Regions from separate parts of the Paenibacillus sp. PvP094 genome, predicted to be linked through region 3. Evidence: a T-box and tRNA genes for the amino acid it is inferred to sense, from the RefSeq annotation. Region 3 holds a T-box; the other regions hold tRNA genes.
The links. A T-box is a leader RNA that pairs with one kind of tRNA and senses whether it is charged. The one in region 3 lies ahead of ileS (isoleucine--tRNA ligase), so its partner is inferred to be a tRNA-Ile.
Positions count from the first base shown of each region.

Region 1: it has a tRNA-Ile gene. The T-box ahead of ileS (isoleucine--tRNA ligase) is inferred to sense a tRNA for this amino acid. The anticodon was not compared.
Region 2: it has a tRNA-Ile gene. The T-box ahead of ileS (isoleucine--tRNA ligase) is inferred to sense a tRNA for this amino acid. The anticodon was not compared.

Region 1 covers NZ_JBEPOM010000001.1:1,767,541-1,774,444, reverse strand. The annotation lists rRNA gene ABIC22_RS08355 (16S ribosomal RNA) at 1-470, shown strand, start outside; rRNA gene ABIC22_RS08350 (23S ribosomal RNA) at 742-3,666, shown strand; rRNA gene rrf (5S ribosomal RNA) at 3,740-3,856, shown strand; tRNA gene ABIC22_RS08340 (tRNA-Ile) at 3,896-3,972, shown strand; tRNA gene ABIC22_RS08335 (tRNA-Ala) at 4,061-4,136, shown strand; tRNA gene ABIC22_RS08330 (tRNA-Asn) at 4,138-4,213, shown strand; tRNA gene ABIC22_RS08325 (tRNA-Glu) at 4,218-4,289, shown strand; tRNA gene ABIC22_RS08320 (tRNA-Val) at 4,414-4,489, shown strand; tRNA gene ABIC22_RS08315 (tRNA-Thr) at 4,495-4,570, shown strand; tRNA gene ABIC22_RS08310 (tRNA-Asp) at 4,580-4,657, shown strand; tRNA gene ABIC22_RS08305 (tRNA-Phe) at 4,679-4,751, shown strand; tRNA gene ABIC22_RS08300 (tRNA-Tyr) at 4,764-4,849, shown strand; tRNA gene ABIC22_RS08295 (tRNA-Lys) at 4,857-4,929, shown strand; tRNA gene ABIC22_RS08290 (tRNA-Leu) at 4,941-5,021, shown strand; tRNA gene ABIC22_RS08285 (tRNA-Gly) at 5,032-5,106, shown strand; tRNA gene ABIC22_RS08280 (tRNA-Arg) at 5,116-5,192, shown strand; tRNA gene ABIC22_RS08275 (tRNA-Leu) at 5,208-5,286, shown strand; tRNA gene ABIC22_RS08270 (tRNA-Pro) at 5,295-5,368, shown strand; tRNA gene ABIC22_RS08265 (tRNA-Gly) at 5,380-5,450, shown strand; gene iolD (3D-(3,5/4)-trihydroxycyclohexane-1,2-dione acylhydrolase (decyclizing)) at 5,765-6,904, shown strand, end outside.
Region 2 covers NZ_JBEPOM010000001.1:1,729,394-1,736,297, reverse strand. The annotation lists rRNA gene ABIC22_RS08095 (23S ribosomal RNA) at 1-2,186, shown strand, start outside; rRNA gene rrf (5S ribosomal RNA) at 2,260-2,376, shown strand; tRNA gene ABIC22_RS08085 (tRNA-Ile) at 2,434-2,510, shown strand; tRNA gene ABIC22_RS08080 (tRNA-Ala) at 2,599-2,674, shown strand; tRNA gene ABIC22_RS08075 (tRNA-Asn) at 2,676-2,751, shown strand; tRNA gene ABIC22_RS08070 (tRNA-Ser) at 2,755-2,846, shown strand; tRNA gene ABIC22_RS08065 (tRNA-Glu) at 2,863-2,934, shown strand; tRNA gene ABIC22_RS08060 (tRNA-Val) at 2,940-3,015, shown strand; tRNA gene ABIC22_RS08055 (tRNA-Met) at 3,033-3,106, shown strand; tRNA gene ABIC22_RS08050 (tRNA-Asp) at 3,134-3,211, shown strand; tRNA gene ABIC22_RS08045 (tRNA-Thr) at 3,240-3,315, shown strand; tRNA gene ABIC22_RS08040 (tRNA-His) at 3,402-3,477, shown strand; tRNA gene ABIC22_RS08035 (tRNA-Gln) at 3,487-3,561, shown strand; tRNA gene ABIC22_RS08030 (tRNA-Lys) at 3,571-3,646, shown strand; tRNA gene ABIC22_RS08025 (tRNA-Leu) at 3,656-3,743, shown strand; tRNA gene ABIC22_RS08020 (tRNA-Gly) at 3,752-3,826, shown strand; tRNA gene ABIC22_RS08015 (tRNA-Arg) at 3,836-3,912, shown strand; tRNA gene ABIC22_RS08010 (tRNA-Pro) at 3,929-4,002, shown strand; tRNA gene ABIC22_RS08005 (tRNA-Gly) at 4,016-4,086, shown strand; gene ABIC22_RS08000 (short chain dehydrogenase) at 4,270-4,875, shown strand; gene ABIC22_RS07995 (hypothetical protein) at 5,079-5,936, opposite strand; gene ABIC22_RS07990 (LysR substrate-binding domain-containing protein) at 6,065-6,904, opposite strand, start outside.
Region 3 covers NZ_JBEPOM010000001.1:3,968,628-3,975,531, reverse strand. The annotation lists gene ileS (isoleucine--tRNA ligase) at 1-2,512, opposite strand, end outside; T-box leader at 2,591-2,880, opposite strand; gene ABIC22_RS18245 (DivIVA domain-containing protein) at 2,939-3,448, opposite strand; gene ABIC22_RS18240 (YlmH family RNA-binding protein) at 3,694-4,476, opposite strand; gene ABIC22_RS18235 (YggT family protein) at 4,496-4,759, opposite strand; gene ABIC22_RS18230 (cell division protein SepF) at 4,767-5,234, opposite strand; gene ABIC22_RS18225 (YggS family pyridoxal phosphate-dependent enzyme) at 5,225-5,926, opposite strand; gene pgeF (peptidoglycan editing factor PgeF) at 5,933-6,832, opposite strand; gene ABIC22_RS18215 (YlmC/YmxH family sporulation protein) at 6,884-6,904, opposite strand, start outside.

The sequences.
Region 1 (6,904 bases), 2.2 Mb from region 3:
TGTCGTGAGATGTTGGGTTAAGTCCCGCAACGAGCGCAACCCTTGATCTTAGTTGCCAGCATTTCGGATGGGCACTCTAAGGTGACTGCCGGTGACAAACCGGAGGAAGGTGGGGATGACGTCAAATCATCATGCCCCTTATGACCTGGGCTACACACGTACTACAATGGCCGGTACAACGGGCTGTGAAGCCGCGAGGTGGAACGAATCCTAAAAAGCCGGTCTCAGTTCGGATTGCAGGCTGCAACTCGCCTGCATGAAGTCGGAATTGCTAGTAATCGCGGATCAGCATGCCGCGGTGAATACGTTCCCGGGTCTTGTACACACCGCCCGTCACACCACGAGAGTTTATAACACCCGAAGTCGGTGGGGTAACCGCAAGGAGCCAGCCGCCGAAGGTGGGATAGATGATTGGGGTGAAGTCGTAACAAGGTAGCCGTATCGGAAGGTGCGGCTGGATCACCTCCTTTCTATGGAGAATCGTTTCCCGTAGCGGAAACATTCAAAAAGTCTTCAGGAAGCATGCTTCCGAAGCGAGCTTTACTTCGTAAAGCTTTTAACTCACTCGTTGCTCAGTTTTGAGAGCTCAAACTCTCAAAACAGCTTGCTTTTGCATGGAGCTTGTTCTTTGAAAACTAGATATCGAAACGAAAATTGCGAATTAGAACATTCCTTTTAGCTGAACTTGTGTTAAAACAAGTTTCAATAAAACGGTAGATTGCTTTTGCTCATTGAGCATTTGGTTAAGCTACTAAGAGCACACGGAGGATGCCTAGGCGCTAGGAGCCGATGAAGGACGTGGCGAACAACGATACTGCCTCGGGGAGCTGTAAGCAAGCTTTGATCCGGGGATGTCCGAATGGGGAAACCCAGCTGGGGTAATATCCAGTTACTCATAACTGAATACATAGGTTATGTAGAGGCATACCAGGGGAACTGAAACATCTAAGTACCTTGAGGAAGAGAAAACAATAGTGATTCCGTCAGTAGCGGCGAGCGAACGCGGAACAGCCCAAACCAGAGAGCTTGCTCTCTGGGGTTGTGGGACGTCTCACATGGAGTTACAAAGGAACCGGTTAAACGAAGAGGTCTGGAAAGGCCCGCCAAAGAAGGTAAAAGCCCTGTAATTGAAAGTCTGTTCCCTCCGAGACGGATCCCGAGTAGTGCGGGGCACGTGAAACCCCGTATGAATCCGGCAGGACCATCTGCCAAGGCTAAATACTTCCTAGCGACCGATAGTGAAGCAGTACCGTGAGGGAAAGGTGAAAAGCACCCCGGAAGGGGAGTGAAATAGAACCTGAAACCGTGTGCTTACAAGAAGTCAGAGCCCATTTTAGGGGTGATGGCGTGCCTTTTGTAGAATGAACCGGCGAGTTACGTTCCCGTGCAAGGTTAAGGTGAAGAGCCGGAGCCGCAGCGAAAGCGAGTCTGAATAGGGCGACATAGTACGTGGACGTAGACCCGAAACCGGGTGATCTACCCCTGTCCAGGGTGAAGGTGCGGTAACACGCACTGGAGGCCCGAACCCACGCACGTTGAAAAGTGCGGGGATGAGGTGGGGGTAGCGGAGAAATTCCAATCGAACTCGGAGATAGCTGGTTCTCCCCGAAATAGCTTTAGGGCTAGCCTCGGAAAACAGAGTCGTGGAGGTAGAGCACTGATTGGGTGCGGGGCCCGCAAGGGTTACCAAGCTCAGTCAAACTCCGAATGCCATAGACTTACTTCCGGGAGTCAGACAGTGAGTGCTAAGATCCATTGTCAAAAGGGAAACAGCCCAGACCATCAGCTAAGGTCCCCAAGTGTGTGTTAAGTGGGAAAGGATGTGGAGTTGCACAGACAACCAGGATGTTGGCTTAGAAGCAGCCACCATTGAAAGAGTGCGTAATAGCTCACTGGTCGAGTGACTCTGCGCCGAAAATGTAACGGGGCTAAACACACCACCGAAGCTATGGCTTGATGCTTGCATCAGGGGTAGGGGAGCGTTGTATAAGGGTTGAAGGTGTACCGTAAGGAGCGCTGGACATTATACAAGTGAGAATGCCGGTATGAGTAACGAAAAGATCAGTGAGAATCTGATCCGCCGAAAGCCTAAGGGTTCCTGAGGAAGGCTCGTCCGCTCAGGGTAAGTCGGGACCTAAGGCGAGGCCGAAAGGCGTAGTCGAAGGACAACAGGTCGAAATTCCTGTACCACCGTAAATCGTTACGAGCGATGGGGGGACGCAGTAGGGTAGTGACGCAGACTGATGGATGTCTGTCCAAGCAGTGAGGCTGATGTGTAGGCAAATCCGCACATCGTAAGGCTGAGCTGTGATGGGGAGTGAAAATTACAGTAGCGAAGGTCATGATCTCACACTGCCAAGAAAAGCCTCTAGCCAGATGAAGGTGCCCGTACCGCAAACCGACACAGGTAGGCGAGAAGAGAATTCTAAGGCGCGCGGAAGAACTCTCGTTAAGGAACTCGGCAAAATGACCCCGTAACTTCGGGAGAAGGGGTGCCCCGGTAGTGTGAATAGCACGAGGGGGCCGCAGTGAAAAGGCCCAAGCGACTGTTTAGCAAAAACACAGGTCTGTGCGAAGCCGTAAGGCGAAGTATACGGGCTGACGCCTGCCCGGTGCTGGAAGGTTAAGGGGAGCGGTTAGGAGCAATCCGAAGCTGTGAACCGAAGCCCCAGTAAACGGCGGCCGTAACTATAACGGTCCTAAGGTAGCGAAATTCCTTGTCAGGTAAATTCTGACCCGCACGAATGGCGTAACGACTTGGGCGCTGTCTCAACGAGAGATCCGGTGAAATTTTAATACCTGTGAAGATGCAGGTTACCCGCGACAAGACGGAAAGACCCCATGGAGCTTTACTGCAGCTTGATATTGAATTTGGGTACGATCTGTACAGGATAGGTGGGAGCCTTTGAAGCATGAGCGCCAGCTTGTGTGGAGGCACCGTTGGGATACCACCCTGATCGTATCTAGGTTCTAACCTGGTGCCCTTAGCGGGTACGGGGACAGTGTCAGGTGGGCAGTTTGACTGGGGCGGTCGCCTCCTAAAGAGTAACGGAGGCGCCCAAAGGTTCCCTCAGAATGGTTGGAAATCATTCGAAGAGTGCAAAGGCATAAGGGAGCTTGACTGCGAGACCTACAAGTCGAGCAGGGACGAAAGTCGGGCTTAGTGATCCGGTGGTACCGCATGGAAGGGCCATCGCTCAACGGATAAAAGCTACCCTGGGGATAACAGGCTTATCTCCCCCAAGAGTCCACATCGACGGGGAGGTTTGGCACCTCGATGTCGGCTCATCGCATCCTGGGGCTGAAGTAGGTCCCAAGGGTTGGGCTGTTCGCCCATTAAAGCGGTACGCGAGCTGGGTTCAGAACGTCGTGAGACAGTTCGGTCCCTATCTGTCGTGGGCGTAGGAAATTTGAGAGGAGCTGTCCTTAGTACGAGAGGACCGGGATGGACGTACCGCTGGTGTACCAGTTGTTCCGCCAGGAGCACCGCTGGGTAGCTATGTACGGACGGGATAAGCGCTGAAAGCATCTAAGCGTGAAGCCCCCCTCAAGATGAGATTTCCCAGTATGTAAGACCCCTTGAAGACGACGAGGTAGATAGGCTGGGGGTGGAAGTGCAGTAATGCATGGAGCTGACCAGTACTAATCGGTCGAGGGCTTATCCAAATTGCAGGTTTTGATCGCAAATTTCGTTTCGGATCTAGTTTTCAGAGAATGATCTCTGAGTATAGCAGCATCGTTTGGTGGCGATGGCGGAGGGGTTCCACACGTACCCATCCCGAACACGACCGTTAAGCCCTCTAGCGCCGATGGTACTTGGACCGAAGGGTCCTGGGAGAGTAGGACGCTGCCAAGCGAGACCCCACTGGGGTATTTTTTTTCGAGTTTTTGTTAAGGGCCCTTAGCTCAGTTGGTTAGAGCGCACCTCTGATAAGGGTGAGGTCGGTGGTTCGAGTCCACCAGGGCCCACCATATAAGTTTTAAGACAATTACGGGGTCCCCGGAAAGTAATCGGAATAAACCTCGAAGCTATACTTCACTTTGTGGGGTAAACAAACATGGGGCCATAGCTCAGCTGGGAGAGCGCCTGCCTTGCAAGCAGGAGGTCAGCGGTTCGATCCCGCTTGGCTCCACCATTCCCTGATAGCTCAGTTGGTAGAGCACTCGACTGTTAATCGAGTTGTCACAGGTTCGAGTCCTGTTCGGGGAGCCAGTAAGGCCCGTTGGTCAAGGGGTTAAGACACCTCCCTTTCACGGAGGTAACAGGGGTTCGAATCCCCTACGGGTCATAGCTTTACTTTTTAAAGCATCAAGGGGATGAGAATCCCAAAGGTTCGTCGGAGGATAATCATCGTTAGCAGCTGCTACGCAGTCTCGATCGAAGTGAGAGTATCCCCTACGGGTCATAGATATGGAGGCTTAGCTCAGCTGGGAGAGCATCTGCCTTACAAGCAGAGGGTCGGGGGTTCGAGCCCCTCAGCCTCCACCATATACGCCGGTGTAGCTCAACTGGTAGAGCAACTGACTTGTAATCAGTAGGTTGGGGGTTCAAGTCCTCTCGCCGGCACCATTAATGCCTGGAACCGTGGTGTAGTTGGCCTAACATGCCTGCCTGTCACGCAGGAGATCGCGGGTTCGAATCCCGTCGGTTCCGCCATTAATTTATAAAATTTAATAAGGCTCGGTAGCTCAGTCGGTAGAGCAGAGGACTGAAAATCCTCGTGTCGGCGGTTCGATTCCGTCCCGAGCCACCTTTTAATCCTGGAGGATTAGCGAAGTGGCCAAACGCATCAGACTGTAAATCTGCTCCCGTACGGGTTCGGTGGTTCGAATCCATCATCCTCCACCAGTTTTATGAGTCATTAGCTCAGTTGGTAGAGCACCTGACTTTTAATCAGGGTGTCGAAGGTTCGAGCCCTTCATGACTCACTTTTATATATGCGCGTGTGGCGGAATTGGCAGACGCACTAGACTTAGGATCTAGCGTCTTTGACGTGGGGGTTCAAGTCCCTCCACGCGCATCCCTTATACGCGGACGTGGCTCAGCGGTAGAGCATCGCCTTGCCAAGGCGAGGGTCGCGGGTTCGATTCCCGTCGTCCGCTCCAATTAAATATGCGCCCTTAGCTCAGCTGGATAGAGCGTTTGACTACGAATCAAAAGGCCGGGAGTTCGAATCTCTCAGGGCGCGCCATTTATAACTTCATATGCCGGCGTGGCGGAATGGCAGACGCGCTCGACTCAAAATCGAGTGGGAAACCGTGGAGGTTCGAGTCCTCTCGCCGGTATAACATAACGGGATGTAGCTCAGCTTGGTAGAGCACCTGGTTTGGGACCAGGGGGTCGCATGTTCAAATCGTGTCATCCCGATATTATTTTACGCGGGTGTAGTTCAATGGTAGAACTTTAGCCTTCCAAGCTAATAGCGTGGGTTCGATTCCCATCACCCGCTTACCGATATAGAGAAAAAAGAGATGATCATGATCATCTCTTTTTTTTGTGCTTTTAGGGTTTTCACCAGACTACATACTCTCTGCAATTACATCCTTTTGAACTTGAACAAATACAACTCACCCTGTGATATGTTGATTGGCAGCTTATAGATCAGAGTAGCCCTCATTTTTTATAAAACGCTTACAAAAATATCTTGCCTGTTTAGCCATGATGTAATACTATACCAATTAAGCGCTTAACCTTTACGGGTAAGGCGCTTAAACTTAACGCAGATTAAGCGCTTTACCCGTAAAGGGAAAGGAGACGAAATCCATGACAACGATCCGGCTGACCATGGCCCAGGCACTGCTCCGCTATCTGGATCAGCAGTATATTTCCGTAGATGGTGTTGAGACCAAATTCGTGAAGGGTGTTATCGGTATTTTCGGACACGGTAATGTTACAGGAATAGGAGAGGCACTGGAACGCAGCCCAGGAAGTCTGACGTACATGCAAGGCAAGAATGAACAGGGTATGGTACACACTGCAGCGGCATATGCCAAGCAGAAGAATCGCAGACAAATATACGCGTGTACCACATCGATCGGCCCAGGTGCGTTGAATATGATTACCGCAGCTGCAACAGCGACCGTGAACCGGATTCCTGTACTTCTGCTTCCTGGAGATAACTTTGCCACACGTGAGCCGGACCCAGTACTGCAACAGCTTGAGGTGAGCAGTGATTATACCGTCTCGGCTACAGACCCATTTAAAGCGGTCAGCAAGTATTGGGATCGCATTGTACGTCCTGAACAGTTAATGATTGCTGTAACACAGGCAATGCGTGTTCTCACGGATCCAGCGGAGACGGGAGCGGTAACGCTGGCACTGCCGCAGGATGTGCAGGCAGAGGCGTACGACTACCCGGAAGCGTTCTTCGCCCGCAAGGTGCATTACCTGGACCGCCGCCCCCCGGTTCAGGCAGCCATTGAACGGGCTGCGGAACAGCTGGCCCGTGGCAGGAAGCCGCTGCTGGTTGCTGGCGGCGGTGTGTTGTATTCCGAGGCGTCTGTTCAGCTTGCTGCCTTCGCCGAGGCATTTGGCATTCCGGTTGCCGAGACCCAGGCTGGCAAAAGTGCACTGTCCTGGGACCATCCACTCAACGTGGGGGCCATCGGGGTTACAGGCTCTCTGGCGGCAAACCGACTTGCGAGAGCAGCAGATGTTGTGATCGGCGTCGGCACCCGGTTCTCGGATTTCACGACGGCGTCCCGATCCGCTTTTCAGCATCCTGAAGTGACATTTATCAACCTAAACCTGAACGGTATGGATGCAGCCAAGCTGGGCGGGGAAGCCATCCTGGCAGATGCACGGGAAGGTCTGCAAGCCCTGAAAACGGCAATGCAGGAACGGGGATACCGTAGCGGCTACGGCCCATCCGAGGTTGCTGATCTGCGGGGTGAATGGAACCGA
Region 2 (6,904 bases), 2.2 Mb from region 3:
CCCTGTCCAGGGTGAAGGTGCGGTAACACGCACTGGAGGCCCGAACCCACGCACGTTGAAAAGTGCGGGGATGAGGTGGGGGTAGCGGAGAAATTCCAATCGAACTCGGAGATAGCTGGTTCTCCCCGAAATAGCTTTAGGGCTAGCCTCGGAAAACAGAGTCGTGGAGGTAGAGCACTGATTGGGTGCGGGGCCCGCAAGGGTTACCAAGCTCAGTCAAACTCCGAATGCCATAGACTTACTTCCGGGAGTCAGACAGTGAGTGCTAAGATCCATTGTCAAAAGGGAAACAGCCCAGACCATCAGCTAAGGTCCCCAAGTGTGTGTTAAGTGGGAAAGGATGTGGAGTTGCACAGACAACCAGGATGTTGGCTTAGAAGCAGCCACCATTGAAAGAGTGCGTAATAGCTCACTGGTCGAGTGACTCTGCGCCGAAAATGTAACGGGGCTAAACACACCACCGAAGCTATGGCTTGATGCTTGCATCAGGGGTAGGGGAGCGTTGTATAAGGGTTGAAGGTGTACCGTAAGGAGCGCTGGACATTATACAAGTGAGAATGCCGGTATGAGTAACGAAAAGATCAGTGAGAATCTGATCCGCCGAAAGCCTAAGGGTTCCTGAGGAAGGCTCGTCCGCTCAGGGTAAGTCGGGACCTAAGGCGAGGCCGAAAGGCGTAGTCGAAGGACAACAGGTCGAAATTCCTGTACCACCGTAAATCGTTACGAGCGATGGGGGGACGCAGTAGGGTAGTGACGCAGACTGATGGATGTCTGTCCAAGCAGTGAGGCTGATGTGTAGGCAAATCCGCACATCGTAAGGCTGAGCTGTGATGGGGAGTGAAAATTACAGTAGCGAAGGTCATGATCTCACACTGCCAAGAAAAGCCTCTAGCCAGATGAAGGTGCCCGTACCGCAAACCGACACAGGTAGGCGAGAAGAGAATTCTAAGGCGCGCGGAAGAACTCTCGTTAAGGAACTCGGCAAAATGACCCCGTAACTTCGGGAGAAGGGGTGCCCCGGTAGTGTGAATAGCACGAGGGGGCCGCAGTGAAAAGGCCCAAGCGACTGTTTAGCAAAAACACAGGTCTGTGCGAAGCCGTAAGGCGAAGTATACGGGCTGACGCCTGCCCGGTGCTGGAAGGTTAAGGGGAGCGGTTAGGAGCAATCCGAAGCTGTGAACCGAAGCCCCAGTAAACGGCGGCCGTAACTATAACGGTCCTAAGGTAGCGAAATTCCTTGTCAGGTAAATTCTGACCCGCACGAATGGCGTAACGACTTGGGCGCTGTCTCAACGAGAGATCCGGTGAAATTTTAATACCTGTGAAGATGCAGGTTACCCGCGACAAGACGGAAAGACCCCATGGAGCTTTACTGCAGCTTGATATTGAATTTGGGTACGATCTGTACAGGATAGGTGGGAGCCTTTGAAGCATGAGCGCCAGCTTGTGTGGAGGCACCGTTGGGATACCACCCTGATCGTATCTAGGTTCTAACCTGGTGCCCTTAGCGGGTACGGGGACAGTGTCAGGTGGGCAGTTTGACTGGGGCGGTCGCCTCCTAAAGAGTAACGGAGGCGCCCAAAGGTTCCCTCAGAATGGTTGGAAATCATTCGAAGAGTGCAAAGGCATAAGGGAGCTTGACTGCGAGACCTACAAGTCGAGCAGGGACGAAAGTCGGGCTTAGTGATCCGGTGGTACCGCATGGAAGGGCCATCGCTCAACGGATAAAAGCTACCCTGGGGATAACAGGCTTATCTCCCCCAAGAGTCCACATCGACGGGGAGGTTTGGCACCTCGATGTCGGCTCATCGCATCCTGGGGCTGAAGTAGGTCCCAAGGGTTGGGCTGTTCGCCCATTAAAGCGGTACGCGAGCTGGGTTCAGAACGTCGTGAGACAGTTCGGTCCCTATCTGTCGTGGGCGTAGGAAATTTGAGAGGAGCTGTCCTTAGTACGAGAGGACCGGGATGGACGTACCGCTGGTGTACCAGTTGTTCCGCCAGGAGCACCGCTGGGTAGCTATGTACGGACGGGATAAGCGCTGAAAGCATCTAAGCGTGAAGCCCCCCTCAAGATGAGATTTCCCAGTATGTAAGACCCCTTGAAGACGACGAGGTAGATAGGCTGGGGGTGGAAGTGCAGTAATGCATGGAGCTGACCAGTACTAATCGGTCGAGGGCTTATCCAAATTGCAGGTTTTGATCGCAAATTTCGTTTCGGATCTAGTTTTCAGAGAATGATCTCTGAGTATAGCAGCATCGTTTGGTGGCGATGGCGGAGGGGTTCCACACGTACCCATCCCGAACACGACCGTTAAGCCCTCTAGCGCCGATGGTACTTGGACCGAAGGGTCCTGGGAGAGTAGGACGCTGCCAAGCGATTCCCTTTGGGGTATTTTTTTTGCCCCCCTCGTAGAGAAAAAGGGATTTATATACGGGCCCTTAGCTCAGTTGGTTAGAGCGCACCTCTGATAAGGGTGAGGTCGGTGGTTCGAGTCCACCAGGGCCCACCATACAAGTTTTATGAAATTCTCGGGGTCCCCGGAAAGTAATCGGAATAAACCTCGAAGCTACACTTCACTTTGTGGGGTGAAAAAACATGGGGCCATAGCTCAGCTGGGAGAGCGCCTGCCTTGCAAGCAGGAGGTCAGCGGTTCGATCCCGCTTGGCTCCACCATTCCCTGATAGCTCAGTTGGTAGAGCACTCGACTGTTAATCGAGTTGTCACAGGTTCGAGTCCTGTTCGGGGAGCCAGATGGAGAGGTGTCCGAGTTGGCCGAAGGAGCACGATTGGAAATCGTGTAGGCGCCACAAGCGTCTCGAGGGTTCGAATCCCTCTCTCTCCGCCAGAAAATTTTTTAGTGAGGCCCGTTGGTCAAGGGGTTAAGACACCTCCCTTTCACGGAGGTAACAGGGGTTCGAATCCCCTACGGGTCATATATGGAGGCTTAGCTCAGCTGGGAGAGCATCTGCCTTACAAGCAGAGGGTCGGGGGTTCGAGCCCCTCAGCCTCCACCATATAACTTTTATAACGACGCGGGGTGGAGCAGCCCGGTAGCTCGTCGGGCTCATAACCCGAAGGCCGCAGGTTCAAATCCTGCCCCCGCAATTATACTTTCCTAACAGAAAGTGATCTGGAACCGTGGTGTAGTTGGCCTAACATGCCTGCCTGTCACGCAGGAGATCGCGGGTTCGAATCCCGTCGGTTCCGCCATTTTAATACATTCCACACTTTACACCGTGCCGGTGTAGCTCAACTGGTAGAGCAACTGACTTGTAATCAGTAGGTTGGGGGTTCAAGTCCTCTCGCCGGCACCATTTATTACTTTCACATCTTAATCTATAGTAGAATGTATATTATAGACAAGGATGGGAATACTGAGATACTCTCAGGTTGAATTATGGCGATCGTGGCGAAGTGGTTAACGCACCGGTTTGTGGATCCGGCATTCGGGGGTTCAATTCCCCTCGATCGCCCCATGATTTTATTGGGGATTAGCCAAGCGGTAAGGCAACGGACTTTGACTCCGTCATGCATAGGTTCAAATCCTATATCCCCAGCCATTATATTAAGAGTCATTAGCTCAGTTGGTAGAGCACCTGACTTTTAATCAGGGTGTCGAAGGTTCGAGCCCTTCATGACTCACCATTATATTTTGCGGTCGTGGCGGAATTGGCAGACGCGCACGGTTCAGGTCCGTGTGGGCTAACCCCCCGTGGAGGTTCGAGTCCTCTCGACCGCACCATATATTTTGCGGACGTGGCTCAGCGGTAGAGCATCGCCTTGCCAAGGCGAGGGTCGCGGGTTCGATTCCCGTCGTCCGCTCCAATCATATATGCGCCCTTAGCTCAGCTGGATAGAGCGTTTGACTACGAATCAAAAGGCCGGGAGTTCGAATCTCTCAGGGCGCGCCATTATTTCCATTAATATCGGGATGTAGCTCAGCTTGGTAGAGCACCTGGTTTGGGACCAGGGGGTCGCATGTTCAAATCGTGTCATCCCGATTTTTATGATTATGCGGGTGTAGTTCAATGGTAGAACTTTAGCCTTCCAAGCTAATAGCGTGGGTTCGATTCCCATCACCCGCTTACAGTAAGCCTCTTGCCTTGTGCGAGAGGTTTTTTTATTTATTTATAATCTCATGTGCACTTCATCTTATATGAACAGCTCAGACTTTAATAACTTGCTCTCGCCGAATGATTTTGTTTAAATTAGGTAGAAACAGGATTATATTGGTTGAAAATGGTTCGGATCTAAAGGGGAGGAATCGTGTGAAAAGAGCTCTTGTTATTGGAGGACATGGAACGTTAGGAAAGGCGATTGTTGCCAAGTTGAATGAGCTGTCTGTAGAAGTGGTTACAGCAGGTAGAAGCTCAGGTGATTATCAGGTCGATATGACTTCAACGGATAGCATTAAGGCTCTTTTTGAAACTGTGCAAAACATTGATTACGTCCTTGTCGCGGCTGGGCAGACACATTATGCCAAACTGGAAGAGCTGACCCCTGAGAACAACATGATCAGTGTACAGAGCAAATTGCTGGGACAGGTCAACATCGTGTTGATTGGACAACACTATGTTAATGACAATGGGAGTTTCACACTGGTTAGTGGCATTATCAAGGATCATCCTATTGCACAAGGTGCTTCAAGTGCTATGGTCAACGGGGCAATCGATGCGTTTGCCAAAGCGGCAGCCTACGAAATGCCAAGAGGTATTCGTTTGAATTCGGTCAGCCCTAATTTGTTTGAAGAGTCTGCTGAGAAATATAGAGACTTTTTCATTGGTTTTAACCCGGTACCTGTGGAACGAGTGGCTAATACGTTTATTCAAAGTGCGCTGGGCATCGAAACGGCACAAACCTTTAAAGTATATTAAATATTCAGAATAGGATGATCAATTAATCATTGAATCGTCAGAAAGTTACTGCGGGCAGCATGTAGTTGATCTCCATAAACTAAGCTTGCTAAATAGGATGATATAACTTAGGATACGCCCAAAGTAAAAATCACAAAGGACATTAACAGGATAAACCTGCTAATGTCCTTTTGGTTATATCTATGCTTTGTCATTCCAGACGATTAGTATCTTTCCAAAATCGTTTGAGTCTTTAAGCCATCGGCAGGTATAAGCCAGTTGTTGCTTTCCAACACTTGCAGCAGCTCGGTACGCAGGCCGGATACGGCTGCAGCATCTTCGGTTTTGAAAGAAACCTCTACAAGATTCTCGAAACCTGTACCATCTGCGTTACGAATAGGCCATACTTCAAACGACAGCTCTTGTCCATTCCATGTGCCTTCATAGCGTTGGAACGTTACAGGGCCATGAGCACGGGATTGTGAGAGCGTTTGTTTACCCCAGTTGGAAGAAGACCAGTTTTTCAGTTTGCCTGGCAGCTTGTCCAGCAGCATATCGAGCGCATCCTTCTCGGAAGGGAGCTGCACGCCTGTAGCTTTGGTATCCACCTTTTTGGTGTTGGAGAAGCTCAGCGTTTGTTTACCATAACCCCAATCGATCTCAGCCTCATAGTTATCATCTGATGCATCAAATCCCTCTTGATTAGCCAAGGTCAGTGCAGCGTTAATGTCACCGTTAATTACGGGATAGCGCTTTTTGTAGGTCAATTCATAGTTGTTTTTGTCATCCTTCTTCCGGAAACGGACATCCCATCCCGCTTGGTTCAGATTCAGAGCATTGGTGTCAAAATACTCAGCGCTGATGTTTCTCGGTGTTGAATCGAGGGACAACGTCTGAATAACTTCACTGCGAGGCGTTCCATCCGAGTTTAATACCAGCTCCGGTTTAGCCAGAAACTTCACTTCGTAGGCAGGTACGGCATTGGCCGCCGCTGAAGCTTGTGGTGCTTGGAACGCTAGACTGCTGCCCAATGTGACGATACTCAGCATCAATGAGGTTGTTACCTTTTTCCACGTTTTCAAAACCAATCACTCCCTAGGCTGAATTAATGTACAGACCCACTTTAGCGCCCGAGTATATGAAAGTGATTAACGTTGGACGAGCATTGCGTTAACCCTGCATAGATTTGATGAATGGCGAACGAGAGATTTTATGGGATCAAGCCAAGAAAAGAAGGTGAGCCCGTGACTCCTTCCTGAAGAACTTCCTTGAATCGCTGCATTTGAACTGAAGGATGTCGATCCTTATTATGTACCGTGTATATATGTCTAGGGGCTTGTTCCCCGGGAATGGGCAGAACTTGAATCAAGCCATGCTGCTCCTCCCACTGAACGGCCATGCGTGACATGAATGAAATATGACCTCCGAGCAGAACAAGCTGCTTGATTGCCTCGAGTGAGTCCATTTCTACCGTACTTCGGAGCCGCACGGCATGCTGTTCCAACCATTGGTTGGTCAAACGGCGAGTACTCGACTCGTTCCCATGCAAGGCAAAAGGAACCTGGGAGATATGTTCGGGCTCCAACACTGCTCTTCCAGCCAGAGCATGCTGAGGAGCACAGATTAATACCAGATCATCTGCGCATAGCGGATCGGCTTGAAGGATCGGACCAATAAACGGTTCGGAAGAGATTACTCCCAGATCAATCTGGTGCCGCATTAACATCTCGCGAATGACAGGCGATGGTTTGACCGATAACACAATACGAATACCGGGAAACTCCTGTGAGAATGTATTTAGCATCGGAGGCAGCAGATAGGTTGCAGGTACATAACTCGCCCCAATGTGAAGCGTGCCCCGGTAAAGGCTGTCGTATTCTTTGACTACCCGGCGGGCCTCCTGGGTCAGGGCATTGATCTTAACGGAATAATGAAGCAGGGCCTGTCCAGCCTCCGTTAGGAACGTCTTTCCGCTGCGCGATTCGAATAATCGCACTCCCATCTCTTCCTCCAGTGATTTCATATGAAACGTAACCGTGGGCTGCTTGAT
Region 3 (6,904 bases):
CATAGCTCGCCAGATCAAATCCTTTATCAAGCGAAACGATTAACTCGGATAACGGCTGGCGATTCTTGATACCTGTTTCGTTACGCACGTTACGAGCGAGTTCGACCACTCGGCGAGCTGTCTCCATATCCTGTTCCAGATCCAGATCGATCAACGCTTCATTTGCTGCAGGGTAATCTTCCATATGGACACTTTCACCTGTAGTCAAGTTCAGATAGATATCTTCCGCAAGCATCGGTGTAAATGGCGCAACCAGCTTGGCTGTAGTTACAAGCACCTCTGTAAGTGTGCGATAAGCATCCAGTTTATCTTCGGTCAATCCACTTCCCCAGAAACGGTCACGGGAACGACGGATGTACCAGTTGCTCAGCTCATCGACGAAGGCTTCAATCGCTTTGGATGAATTTAGATAGTCATTGACGGACAGTGCCTTTTCCACAACGATGATCAGACTGTTCAGTCTTGACAGGATCCAGCGATCCAGCTTGTGCGCTGAAGGCTTAAACGGATGTTCCTGTGGATCAAAACCATCAATGGTCGCATACAACGTCAGGAATGCATGCGTGTTAACCAATGTATCCACCATTTTGGATTTCGCTTCACCCACAATACCTTTGGAGAAACGTTTGCTGTTCCACGGTGCACTGTCAGACAACAGAGCCCAACGGAACGCATCTGTACCATATTCTTCAATGACTTCCCATGGATCAATAACATTGCCTTTGGATTTGGACATCTTCTGTCCGTTCTCATCCAATACGTGGCCTGTTGCCATAACCGCCTTGTAAGGTGCTTTGCCTGTCAACAGAGTAGATACAGCCAGCAAGCTGTAGAACCAGCCACGTGTTTGGTCAATTCCTTCGCAGATCATATCTGCCGGATATTGCTGTTCAAACGTTTCTTTATTTTCAAACGGATAGTGCTGCTGAGCAAATGGCATGGATCCACTGTCAAACCAGACATCAATCACTTCCGGAGTACGTTTCATTTCATATTTACCACAGGAGCTGAGTACTTTGACTTCGTCTACGTATGGTTTGTGCAGTTCCAGGTTCTCTGGTACATCTCCAACGGCACGTGCACGCAGCTCAGCGATGCTGTGCGGAGCGAACTGTTCGCCAGTCTCTTCACATACCCAGATGTTCAGCGGTGTTCCCCAGTAGCGATCACGGCTGATGTTCCAATCCACCAGATCCTCCAGGAATTTTCCGAAACGTCCTTCACGAACGTGGCCTGGGTACCATTCCACTTCACTGTTGTTTGCAATCAGTTGATCCTTGATCGCTGTGGTTTGGATAAACCAGCTGTCCATTGCATAGTAGAGAAGCGGTGTATCACAACGCCAGCAGAATGGGTAGCTGTGCTCATATTTCTCTTTGCTGAACAGTCGGCCTTTCTCGGACAGACTTCTCACGATATCAATATCGCAATCCTTTACGAAGCGTCCCGCGAAATCCGTAACCTGTGCCACAAATTTACCTTCAAGGTCCACCATGTTGACAAAACTGATGCCATTCTCGCGGCATACCCGGTAATCGTCCTCACCATGTGCTGGTGCCATGTGTACAATCCCTGTACCACTTGCATCCGTTACAAAGCTCGCACCCAGAATGACATTTGTTTTTTCAGCCTGCACGTAGTTGAATGGAGGATCATACGTTTTACCAACTAAATCAGAGCCTTTCAGTGTACCGATGACTTCATACTCGCCTTTCGAGTCCTTCATGACTTTTTCCACGAGATTGGTTGCCATGATGTACACTTCTTCGCCCTGGCGTACACGGGAGTAATCCATGTCCGGATTAACCGCGAGTGCAACGTGTGAAGGCAGTGTCCAAGGCGTAGTCGTCCAGGCAAGCACAAATTCGCCGCTGTCATCCAGCTTAAATTTGGCTGTGGCACTTAGGTCTTTGACATCCTTGTACCCTTGGGCCACTTCATGGGAACTCAGGGTAGTCTGACAAGATGGACAGTACGGACTCACACGATGTCCGCGGTAGAGAAGTCCTTTTTCATGAATCGTAGCAAGGATATTCCATACACTCTCAATGTAATTGTTGTCCAGCGTGATGTACGGGTTATCCATATCCGTCCAGTAAGCAATACCTTCTGTCAGATCACGCCATTGCTGTTCATATTCAAATACGCTCGCTTTACATTCATTGATGAATTTTTCCACGCCGTAATCTTCGATCTCCCACTTATGGGAAATGCCGAGCTTCTTCTGTACACCAAGCTCAACAGGCAATCCATGTGTATCCCAGCCAGCTTTACGAACCACACGGTAACCTTTCATCGTATTGTAACGTCCTACAAAGTCCTTAATAACGCGTCCAAGCACGTGACCGATATGCGGCTTGCCGTTTGCCGTCGGCGGTCCTTCATAAAACACGAAATTCGGTTTACCTTCACGGTTCTCGATTGATTTCTTAAACGTATTTTCCGTTCTCCACTTGTTTAGCATGCGTAGTTCTCTAGCGCGTGCTTTTTCTTTGACATCCACTCTTTGCATCATGATCTTCCTTTCAATAATTGGATTGTGGACCGTCCACAATTCACATTTTTGGACACAAAAAAAACCCCATCCCTGGAAAGGGACGAGGTTGTGCTCGCGTTACCACCCTAATTCTGTTCATCACAAACCATATCCAATCACATGGGTATGCTTTGTCATTAACAGCACTTGTGCCCCGCTTCACTACAGCAGGGTGCCGATATAACGTTCGGCTTACGGTTTCGCTTACGCACGGCCATTCATCACCGCTTCAGCGTCACTTCTCCGGGGAGATATTCGGCTATAACCCATCCATTGGCTTGCACCAAACGCCAACTCTCTGAGGGATGAGATCATAACGTACTTGAACCCGTCATGGAATCATTATTCATTATGAATATAGTTATAGCCTCTTTAGAGTCAAAAGTCAACCGGGCAGGCAGACTAATAAATTTCCTTCATTTCCCGTTCACGATCACGGACTTCCTGTTCGCGACTCTCCAGTGCTTCCCATCCATCCTGGGACAACAGTTCGAGCTGTGCTTCAACAAGCGTACGGAAACGGGCCCGGTAGATCGAAGCCTGCTTTTTCAGTTCTTCCACTTCCAAAGCAATCTTGCGGGATTTCGCCAAGGACTCGTTCACGATCCGGTCAGCATTTTTCTCTGCTTCCTTCACAATGAGCTGTGCTTCCTTCTTCGCATTGTTCTTCACATCGTCGGCTGCTTCCTGCGCTATGATAATCGTTTTGCTGAGCGTCTCTTCAATTGTGGCAAAATGATCCAGTTTCTCCTGAACGGACAGCAACTGATTGCTCAGCTCTTTGTTCTCGCGAATGACGCCTTCGTAATCTTTGATGACTTGATCCAGGAATTCATTGACTTCATCCTCGTCATACCCGCGCAAGCGTCGGGAAAATTCCTTGTTATGTATGTCCAGCGGCGTTAATGGCATGCTGTCCACCTCCTGTTAAAGTTCCTTCCCGTTCCGAGAAGGTTTGCAGCACATGGGTATTACCCAAAGGGTCGTATGCAAGATGTCATATAGCAGCTTGAACGACTTGCACTTGCAGAATCGACGTTCTGATTCCAATACAGTTATATCGACTTTGCACTTCAATGTATATCGGAAACAGCGAATGTTTTTTACACCTTTATCTTAAACATTTCGACAAGAAAACGGGTTTTCCTGCAATGCCGCTAAGCAAATTTGCCGATTTTTACACGACAACGTCCCTTTTTGGTCATCCCATCCTGTTCCAGCACCTTGAAACGGCCAAAACCTTGAATGGAGACCACGTCCCCGGCTTTCAGAGCTTTGGACGGATCTTCCTCGACTTTCCAATTTACCCGGCATCGGCCCGCTTTGATGGGAACTAGCACTTTACTGCGACTCAGTCGGTACACATCCGCACAAATTCCGTCCAGACGCAAGGATGCAACAGTGATATCCATCGTCTCCAGTTTGCTCTCCGACCACTTCATCTCATGCAGAGGAAGCAGCTCTGTAAACACATGAACCCGATGAACCTGGTTCAGTTGAAGCGATAAAAAAGCGCCGGTCTCCGCTGCCACCACGGTGTGGCATCCGTCATCCAGCACTTGGATATCTCCGATCTTGCCGCGTTTCAGTCCAAGCCCGAGCAAGGCTCCCATGTAGTCCCCGTGCTCCAGCTCTGTAATTTTCTGATCATCTGACGTGATGCTAAGCACCTGCATACCCATTTCTTCATCATCGAGATACCGATAATCTGGTGCAATCAGCGCACGTTTGCGTTCAGCTGCCTCGTAGCCTCCGTCCAGACGAATCTGGACGTCATTGCGACGATTGACAAGCGTTTGCAATATAAAGGCCTGTCTTGGGTCAAGAAAGTCCGTTAGCTTCATATCATGAAGCTTGCCAGCGCGTTCCACCCAATCCGAGGCTTTATCCACGAAGTCACGCTCATCATGGCTAAAATGTTCGTAAATTTCACCACTCATCTATGTTCACCCTACCCTATCAGAAGTAGCTGATGATCGAGAGCAAACCTGATCTCGCCAGTTGAAGAGTAATTAACGCAACGATTGGTGAGATGTCCAGCATGCCGAACAAAGGCGGAATGAAACGTCTGAAAGGACTCAGATAAGGTTCCACCAATTTGGCAAGCCACTCACCAATGACGCTCTCCCGCGCGTTCGGAAGCCACGACATCAATACATATCCAATAATCATGTAGAAATAAATCTCAAACAGATAAAACACGACGACTTGAAGTTGATACAAAAGCGGCTCACCTCATTCTGTTGTAATCTTGCTCGCTGTCAGCCAGTATTTCCGTAATTGCTCCTTGAATTTCAACGGTATCCGGCGTACAGAGAAAAATGTTGCCGCCAATTTTAGAAATGCCCCCGCCCAGTGCGTAAACTGTACCACTCAAAAAATCAATGACGCGCAGTGCCTGATCTTGGCGCACCCGCTGCAGGTTCACAACCACTGTACGATGTGAACGAAGATGGTCTGCAATTTCTTGAGCTTCGTCATAGGAACGCGGTTCATAAAGGACAACTTTAACATTTTTCTGGGAATGAATGCTCACAACATTATTCCCCCTTTGGTTTCTACGTTTATCTAGACTGGAGGTTTCAGCTTCCTGTTGTTCAGATTCAGCCTCCTCTTGTGCAGCCAAACGTTCGCGTTCCACAATCTCTTCCTCTTCTTGAAGACCAAGGAAATTCATGAATTTATTCATTACGCCCATCGTGAACCCTCCTCTTTTCCTACGAGAATTGATCCCAGCCGTACCCATGTTGCCCCTTCTTCAATCGCCACTTCAAAATCATTGGACATTCCCATCGATAGCTGAGTCAATGGTTCCGATGTCAGGGCTTGTCCATTCAAATGATCTCTCAGCTCACGCAGTCCACGAAATACGGGACGCGTAAGCTCCGGATCCTCTTCGTGGGGAGCCATGGTCATCAGACCGACGACCTTCAGGTTGCTGAAGCTGCTGATCTCACGCAGAAATGAACTCGCCTGTTCGGGTTGCAGCCCATATTTGCTCTCTTCACCCGAAATATTCACCTGCAAAAATGTTTCCACTTGTGTCCCCAGAGCAGCTGCCTTTTTGTCCAGCTCCTTAGCCAGAGACAAACGATCCAGTGAATGTATGTAGCGGAATTTGCCTATGACGTCTTTCACTTTGTTGGTCTGCAAGTGACCGATAAAATGCCATGTTCCTTGCTGACCAAATGCTTCCCACTTGGCTTGTGCATCCTGCCAGCGGTTCTCTCCAATATGCTCAAGGCCACTTTCCAGCACAGCGCCTGTCGTTTCAAGGGAGACGTACTTCGTGACCGCAATCACATTTACGTCCTCACGCTGGCGGCTACTGCGCTGGCATGCAGCTTCGATCTTCTGATTTACCTGTTGAATTCGCTCCTCCAATGACACAGAGGGTCACCTCTCTTCCAGCCCAATCCAGCTCGCCATTCTTCCGGTCGTTCCATTTTCCTTGCGATACGAGAAAAACAGTTCCGGGTGGCAGCTTGTACACCACGTTGTACATTCGATATGATCCGGCAATATTCCTGCTTTCATCATAATGTGTCGATTACATTCTTTCAAGTTTAACATCGTCTTTCCATTTCCAGACGAATGATATGCTCGGCCCTGCACAGAGTTGTTGTATTCATCATTACCCGGAGCAGATTCAAACCAAACCCGTACTTGCTGCATAACTGCCTCATCCACTTCATAACAGCAATCCCCAATGGAAGGGCCTATAGCTGTCCGGATATCCTGTGCCCGGCTACCATATTCCCGTTCCATGGTTTCAACCATTGACTGGGCAATGCCGGCAACAGTCCCTTTCCACCCCGCATGAGCAAGCCCCACGGCTTGGTGCACCGGGTCGTAGAAATATAGCGGAACACAATCCGCATAAAAGGAAGTAAGCAGCACACCAGGTACATTGGTGACCAAGCCATCCGTGTCCTGCAGCGCTGACTGTCGATCCATCAGACCTCTGCCTCGATCCTCAGCTTGTATAACAGCCACATGTTTGCCATGGACCTGTTCACCACATGTCCAGGCGCTTACCGAGAAACCAAGCTTTTCGGCCACCAGAAGACGATTTGCCAAAACGTCTGAAGGATCATCGCCAACATGATAAGCGCAGTTTAGAGTGGCATAGGGTTCACTGCCCACCCCTCCCTGTCTTGTGGTAAATCCTGCCGTCATTCGGCTGAACTGTTCTCTCCACGGCTCCACATATAATAACAACGGATCTGGGCTTCCATTCACCACTTGATCTTCAGTCCGTTCAAAAAATGGTTTATTCAGAACAAAGGGTTCCATCTTATCACCTCACAGCTTCCAGTGTACCAAATGAGCCACGTTCTGTCTTGATTATATCGTTCGACGCTGGCT